Regions from separate parts of the Cytobacillus sp. MT66 genome, predicted to be linked through region 2. Evidence: riboswitches for the same ligand, from Rfam matches in the RefSeq annotation. Region 2 holds a riboswitch; the other holds the start of a gene.
The links. A riboswitch is a leader RNA that binds a small molecule or an ion and turns the genes downstream of it on or off. The one in region 2 is predicted to bind cobalamin.
Positions count from the first base shown of each region.

Region 1 (3,420 bases), on a different contig from region 2:
TCCAGGAGATCCTCATTAATGAATGCGCTTGGTTCATCACTCGCATGATCAGGCAATAAAACTATTTGCGGAGCAGGTACTATTGGATGCGGCTGCTTTTGAATGTCTGTCCTATAAACCTTGCGGATTCGATCCTCTTTGAGCACTTCATTTGGCAAGTGATCAATTTGAACCTCGCCACTTTCTAAAAGCAATAAACGGTCACAATAAAGACCAGCAAGGTTCAGATCGTGAAAAATTGAAATAACGGTCAGGTTTCTTTCCCTTGTCCAGCCCCGCAATAAATCAAGCAGTTCCTTCTGAAAGGACAGGTCAAGATGGTTTGTCGGCTCATCTAGCAACAGAATTTCCGGTTCCTGAGCAAGAGCCTGGGCTAAGTAAACCCTTTGCCTTTCGCCCCCTGACAATTCATGTACATAATGATCTGCAAATGAAATAACTCCTGTTTGATCCATGGCCTCGTTTACAATGGATTCGTCTCTTTCCGACCAGGACTGAAACCAGCCTTTTTGGTGAGCATACCTTCCGAGGGAGACCGTCTCTTTTACGGTATAGGAAAACGAATGAAAGGAATGCTGGGGAAGAACAGCAAGAATTTTCGCCAATTCCTTTGCAGTGTAGTCCTTTACACATTTTCCCTTAAGAACGATTTCGCCGCTTTCATAAGGAAGTATACCTGTCAGCATTTTAATCAAGGTTGTCTTCCCGCTCCCATTTGGGCCAATAATTCCTAAAAGCTCGCCTTTTTCAAGCTCAAAGGATACATCTTTAATGATAGCGGCAGAAGAATAGCCGCCAGTTAACTTATGAACATTAAGCATCTTTACCCTCTTCTTTCTGGACGTCTATTCAGGAGGATGACTGCAAATACTGGGGCCCCAATAATGGCTGTAATTACACCGATAGGCAGCTCCCCTGGGGTGATAATGGTTCTTGCCGCCAGATCTGCAAGAATTAAAAAGCTTCCGCCTGTTAAAATTGACAAAGGCAATAGATGCCGATGATCAGGTCCCCATAATAATCTTGTTAAATGAGGAATTACCAGTCCCACAAAGCCGATTGTCCCTGATACAGCTACTGCTGAACCAGTTAGAATAGAGCCTGCGATCAGCACAAGCATCTTTCGCTTCTGAACGTCTACACCGATATGCTTCGCACGCTCTTCCCCAAAAGACATGGCATTTAACTCTCTCCCATTCAGAAGGAGCAGTACAGAGCCAGCAATGAAAAAGGGCAGGATTATTTGGACATATGGCCATCCTCGCATGGATACACTGCCAAGAAGCCAGCTGATAATCATCCTTAGCTCTTCTCCTGTTAAGGCAATCATGAGTGAAATTATCGCTCCTAAGAAAGAGCTGAATATAATGCCAGTTAAAATAATGGTTTCAACCTTCATGGACCTCTCCACTTTACGGGCAAACAGCAGCACAAGGAAAATGGTGATGAGGGAGAATAATACACTCAAAATAGGCAAGGTAAAACTTCCCGCGAATGGAATAGACAGACCGAAAAATAAGGTAATCACAGCACCAACTGAGGCACCGGAAGAAACACCAAGCGTATACGGATCAGCAAGCGGATTCCGCAATAACCCTTGAAAGGCAGCACCGGCGATGGCTAATGAAGCGCCAACTAAGCCAGCAAGAAGCACCCGAGGAAGCCTGATATTCATGACAATATTGACATACATTGGATTAATCGAATCACTTGGCGGCAATCCAAAAAGCTTAGCGCTAATTATATATACAATATCCCAGACAGGAACAGAGACCGTGCCAATAGAGATGCCCAATAATATTGATGAAATTAAAAAACACATTCCAAGAATGTAAGCTAATATTTTTCTAGTCTTCAAATTGATTAACTCCTTACCGAAAGCTAAAGGCCAAATAAAAAACATCTCCAAGATAAAAGGAGATGTTTGAAATTAGCAATGTAAAGAACAAGTAAGCCATTGCTTCAAACACCTCCTATCCTCGTAGGTTATGGCGCGCAGAAATCAGGCAGGTCTCCTGGCTTTTGGTCATTGCTTAAAGCAGCGCCTTCCCATACTTGTTGTATAGTGGCATTTGCAGCTTAGCTCCCAATTACAGTGGCGGGACCGCGTTGGAATTTAACCAACTTCCCTTTTAAGTCCTCAAATGCAGATAATTAACAATGCATTTGATAGACACCTTTTTCATAATGATATAAAGTTTTTATGCCTCTATTATACATCATTTTTCTTTGATGAAAATGTTTTAAAGATACACTTTCCATTCCCTTAGCTTTTTATCAAAAGCAAGCTTGGCATGGCAAGGCTCCTTTGAGACTGCTTCATAATTCTCATACATCTCATCCATATCGGAAAAATCGCCAGCAATCCAGATTGGTATTTCAATCTTCGTGCGGCTTTGCTCATTATCTTTAATTGAAAATACCGCACCCTCTCTCATAAGCTGCTTTAATGACCGGAGAATTTCGATTGGAATTGGCGGATAAGATCTTTTCTTCTTTATTCCGAGCAATGTCTTTTCCACCTTGGAATCAGCCATCTTCCCCGGTATTACTTCGCCAATCATCTTAAAAAAGTCCCCAAAATCATGGTAATAGGTTTTATTAATCCACCCATCATCATGGGCCAAATAAACGTATCTGTTTCCCAAATGATTGTAAAAAGGCGGCTTTAGATGTTCTTTTAAATGACCCAAGTAAAGAAGTTCGGCAATGGCCTGCCCAGAAAGTTCATTGAGGTCTTCTTCCTCCTCAAAATCAATCCAGCAAAAATCGCCGTACCCATAAACATCCTCTTCCATCAGCTTAGGCAATTTATCTTTAGGCACATATTCGAGAAGGGTATGCATATTAAAGTCCCCATCCTCATATTTTGACTTGAGCAAAAGAAGATTGTTAAGCGAATAGAATAAACTTTTGGCAAATTCCTGGAATTCAATACCATATGTAAGAACGTATTGATCACGTTCATTTAAATGAATATAAATGATATCCCGAATACTATGATTCCTTTTTTTCAATGGTGAAACCCCCGAAAAGATAGTAAGAAACCAATTTCTGCAATACTCATCTAAATAATATCAAAGTTTTGCATATTTAAGGAAAAATTTTTACAACAATTTGAACTTTTTCTTTCAAAATCGCCATTTGCCCTTAATATGGTAATAATACTTCCTTTCCAAGCAAGATCAAAATTTTTTATAATGTTAATGGGATTTATTATATAATAAGCTGGATTTGTTGTTTGAATTCCCTCTTAAGTGAAAGGAGTGTGAGAAGTATGATTCAAAGCATGTCAGAGGATCAAATCACTCTTCACATAATAAAGGCATTAAAGGATAACAAGAAAAAAGAATTTGAAACCATTCTTGATGAACTTCAGCCATATGATATTGCACAAATTTACAAGAACCTGCCAGAGAA
Region 1 is NZ_JBXAFB010000013.1:82,224-85,643, reverse strand. It holds gene AC1Q59_RS19845 (adenosylcobinamide amidohydrolase) at 1-821, opposite strand, end outside; gene AC1Q59_RS19840 (FecCD family ABC transporter permease) at 824-1,822, opposite strand; cobalamin riboswitch at 1,989-2,196, opposite strand; gene AC1Q59_RS19835 (hypothetical protein) at 2,244-3,017, opposite strand; gene mgtE (magnesium transporter) at 3,278-3,420, shown strand, end outside.
Region 1: another riboswitch for cobalamin. It lies ahead of AC1Q59_RS19840 (FecCD family ABC transporter permease); the one in region 2 lies ahead of AC1Q59_RS05170 (helical backbone metal receptor).

Region 2 (3,420 bases):
AACAATCGCAGACAGTGGAATCAGCATTCTATAATCTGGCCCAACCATGAGCCGCACCAAATGCGGTACGACAAGACCGACAAATCCGATTGTTCCGACAATAGAAACCGCAGCAGCCGTAATTAATGTTGACACGATCAAAATGATTAAGCGTGTCCGCTGAATATTCACCCCTAAGTGGGCAGCCTGCCTTTCCCCAAGAGCAAATAAATTTAATGTCCTGCCATAGGAAATAAGCACGGCAAAACCAATAGCTAAATATGGCAAAAGCACAAAGGTAAAGGACCAGCCCCGTAGAGCTAAACTTCCCATCAGCCAGAAAACAATCTCATTCACCACTTGATCTGACATTGAGACCATAAAAGAAACTAGCGAACCAAGGAAGGCAGAAACAACTACGCCTGATAAAATTATAGTCTCCAGCCGATATTTACCATGGATGTTGGCCAGCCTGAGAACGGCCAGCAGACTAATAAGACCTGTTAGAAATGCAACAAGCGGAATCGTCCAAACACCGAGTAGTGCCGTATGAAAACCAAATAATATGATAAAAGCTGCTCCGACCGCAGCCCCAGATGAAACGCCCAATGTGTAAGGGTCAGCAAGCGGATTCCTTAGAACGCCTTGAAATCCTGCACCTGCAAGGGAAAGACAAGCTCCAGCAAGGATGGCAAGAATGACCCTTGGAAGGCGAACCTTAAGGATAATTTGTTCGGTTGATTGAGCCCAGTCAGCGGTAATACTGTTTTTTATCACCGGCACTTGATGTAATAACACGCCCCATACTTGAGATACTGCCAGATTCGCAGAACCAAGAGAAACACTAATAATCACCGAAAGAAGGAGGAGAACCACGCTTACTCCCCCCCATATTGCTAATTTCCTTTTCATTGCTTGTACAATTCAGGGTATATGGACTCGGCAATATTTTTAAGTGCTTCGGTGATGCGCGGGCCAGGGCGCGATACAATATCCCCATCTATAGCATGCAAACGGCCTTCCTGTATAGCTGTAATCTTCTCCCAGCCGCTCCTGGATGTGATTAGCTCATCAATACTCTTGCCTGTCTTATCATCGACTCGGCCAGCTGTATACAAAATCACCTCTGGGTTATCCTGGATCACCTTTTCTTCATCAATGGCATTCCAGCCTTCAGTATCTGAGGCAATGTTCAGCCCGCCAGCCATAGTGATTAGTTCATCCATAAATTCTCCCTTACCCACTGTCCAGCCTGGAGAAAATTCAATATATACTTTCTTTTTATCCTCTTGCTTTAGGCCAGCTGCTTTTTCTTTTACATATTGGATATCTTCCTTCATTTGTGCGACTAACGCTTCCGCTTCCCTTTGTTTATCGGTCATTTTGCCGATCTGAAGGATATTATTTAATACATCCTCAACCTTTTTTGGCTCTGTTTTGTACAATTTTAAATCAAGACCGCGGAACTTTTCGGCTATGTCCCCCTTCATCGAAATTCCGCCAATGACAAGATCTGGCTCAGCTGCAATGATAGCCTCTTCATTTGGCTTTGTTACCCCACCCACTTTTGGCTTTGCCAAAGCCTCTTTTGGATAGTTATCATAATCCGAAACACCATAAATTTTGTCCCCCAATCCTAAAGCAAATAGGATTTCAGTTTCAGATGGGGATGTTGATACGATGCGCTCAGGTGCTTTATCAAATGTCAGCTCCGCTCCTGTAGCATCTTTAATCGTAAGGGGGTACACAGTTGCCATATGTGTTTTTTCTTCACTTGAACGATCTTTTCCTGGTGTTTGCGCTTCATTTTGGACCTCGCTGCCATTAACCGGTTTCTCCCCCTGTCCGCAGGCGGATAGCCCCAAAATCATTGTCATCATTAAAAAACTCGCGAAAATCTTCTTCATTTCTGCTCCTCTTCCTTTCTCTGATATGAGATGAGCTTGAAACTAGCAATCTTCCACACGAAAAAAGCCTTGCTTCCGTAACGGAAGCAAGGCATGCAAAAATCAGATTAACAGATTAAAAAGATTAATCCTCATTATGCCGATCCTTTTCCGCGAAGGACTTCGTTGGCAAGCATAATAGGCAGGTTTCCTGGCTTACGGGTATAGCGACATCCTCTCCTTCCCATTCCTTTTCCCAAAGAACAGTGGATTGCGAGGAAATCCCCGATATACAGTGGCGGGACCGCGCCGGATTTACACCGGCTTCCCTTTTAACCTTATCCTAAAGATAAGGCACCTATCAGCTATAAGATTCAATTGGTCAAGCTTGTATTCTCATCTAGCATTATAGCATAGAAGAATAATAATAGAAGATTTTACCTAAAAAAAAATTTCCGTCCAATACTTAAAGGCGGAAATTTTCGTTAAAAAACCTATTTAGCGTCAGCTGGAACTGTTGCGAAATGAAGTTCTGTTTCCAGTTGCTCTGTCCATTTTTTCGTATCTTCCTGAGTCCAGCTGAAATATTCTGCCATATAGCTGATAACTGGGTTTTGATATTTTTTTACCGTGTCAATATCAAATAATAATGCTCCAGTCCGGCGAATAAAAAAGTCTGCAGGAGATGCAATCATCTCATATTCCAGCGCATATTTTAATTTTGCCCATAGTGTTTTTGGCAACCCATACTTTTCAGCTTCGCTGCCGCTTTGTTCAATGAGGCTATGAATTTGCTCAATATTGGAACCATACATGGAAGCAAGATGCTTTCCTTCGTCTTTGGTTAATCCAAGTGCCATTCCCTTTTCTGCCATTGCATCAACAAATGCTGGAAACTTAGCTGAACCGCCAACTTCACCCCCGGAAATCGGCATTTTTTTCGTTGTACAGCCAGAAAAGACTTTATAGCCTTCCTCTTTAAATTTCTGGACAACTAGGTCCACAATGGTTTCAGCCATTTTGCGATAACCCGTTAATTTACCGCCAGCAATGGTAAGGAGACCTGATTCTGATTCCCATATTTCGTCTTTGCGGGAGATTTCAGATGGATCTTTTCCCTCTTCCCAAATAAGCGGGCGCACGCCAGCCCAGCTGGATTCGATATCTTTTTCAGTAATTTTGACATCTGGGAACATATAATTAATAGCTTTGATGATGTAATCCCGGTCTGCAATCGTCATTCTTGGACTCACAGGATTGTCATTATAAAAAGTATCTGTTGTACCGACATAGGCTTTGCCCGCTCTAGGAATGGCAAACACCATGCGTCCGTCAGGTGTATCAAAATACACTGCTTGTTTCAGCGGGAATCTAGACTGGTCAATGACAACGTGTACGCCTTTTGTCATTTGCAATGTTTTGCCTTTTTTCGAGCCATCCTTTTCACGAATCGTGTCAACCCACGGTCCTGAAGCATTGACAACCTTCGCAGCCTTGATTTCGTATTTCTCTCCTGTTATTTGATCGGAGACTTGGACGCCTGTAACTTTTCCAT
Region 2 is NZ_JBXAFB010000002.1:370,826-374,245, reverse strand. It holds gene AC1Q59_RS05175 (FecCD family ABC transporter permease) at 1-891, opposite strand, end outside; gene AC1Q59_RS05170 (helical backbone metal receptor) at 888-1,886, opposite strand; cobalamin riboswitch at 2,050-2,242, opposite strand; gene AC1Q59_RS05165 (glycerol-3-phosphate dehydrogenase/oxidase) at 2,360-3,420, opposite strand, start outside.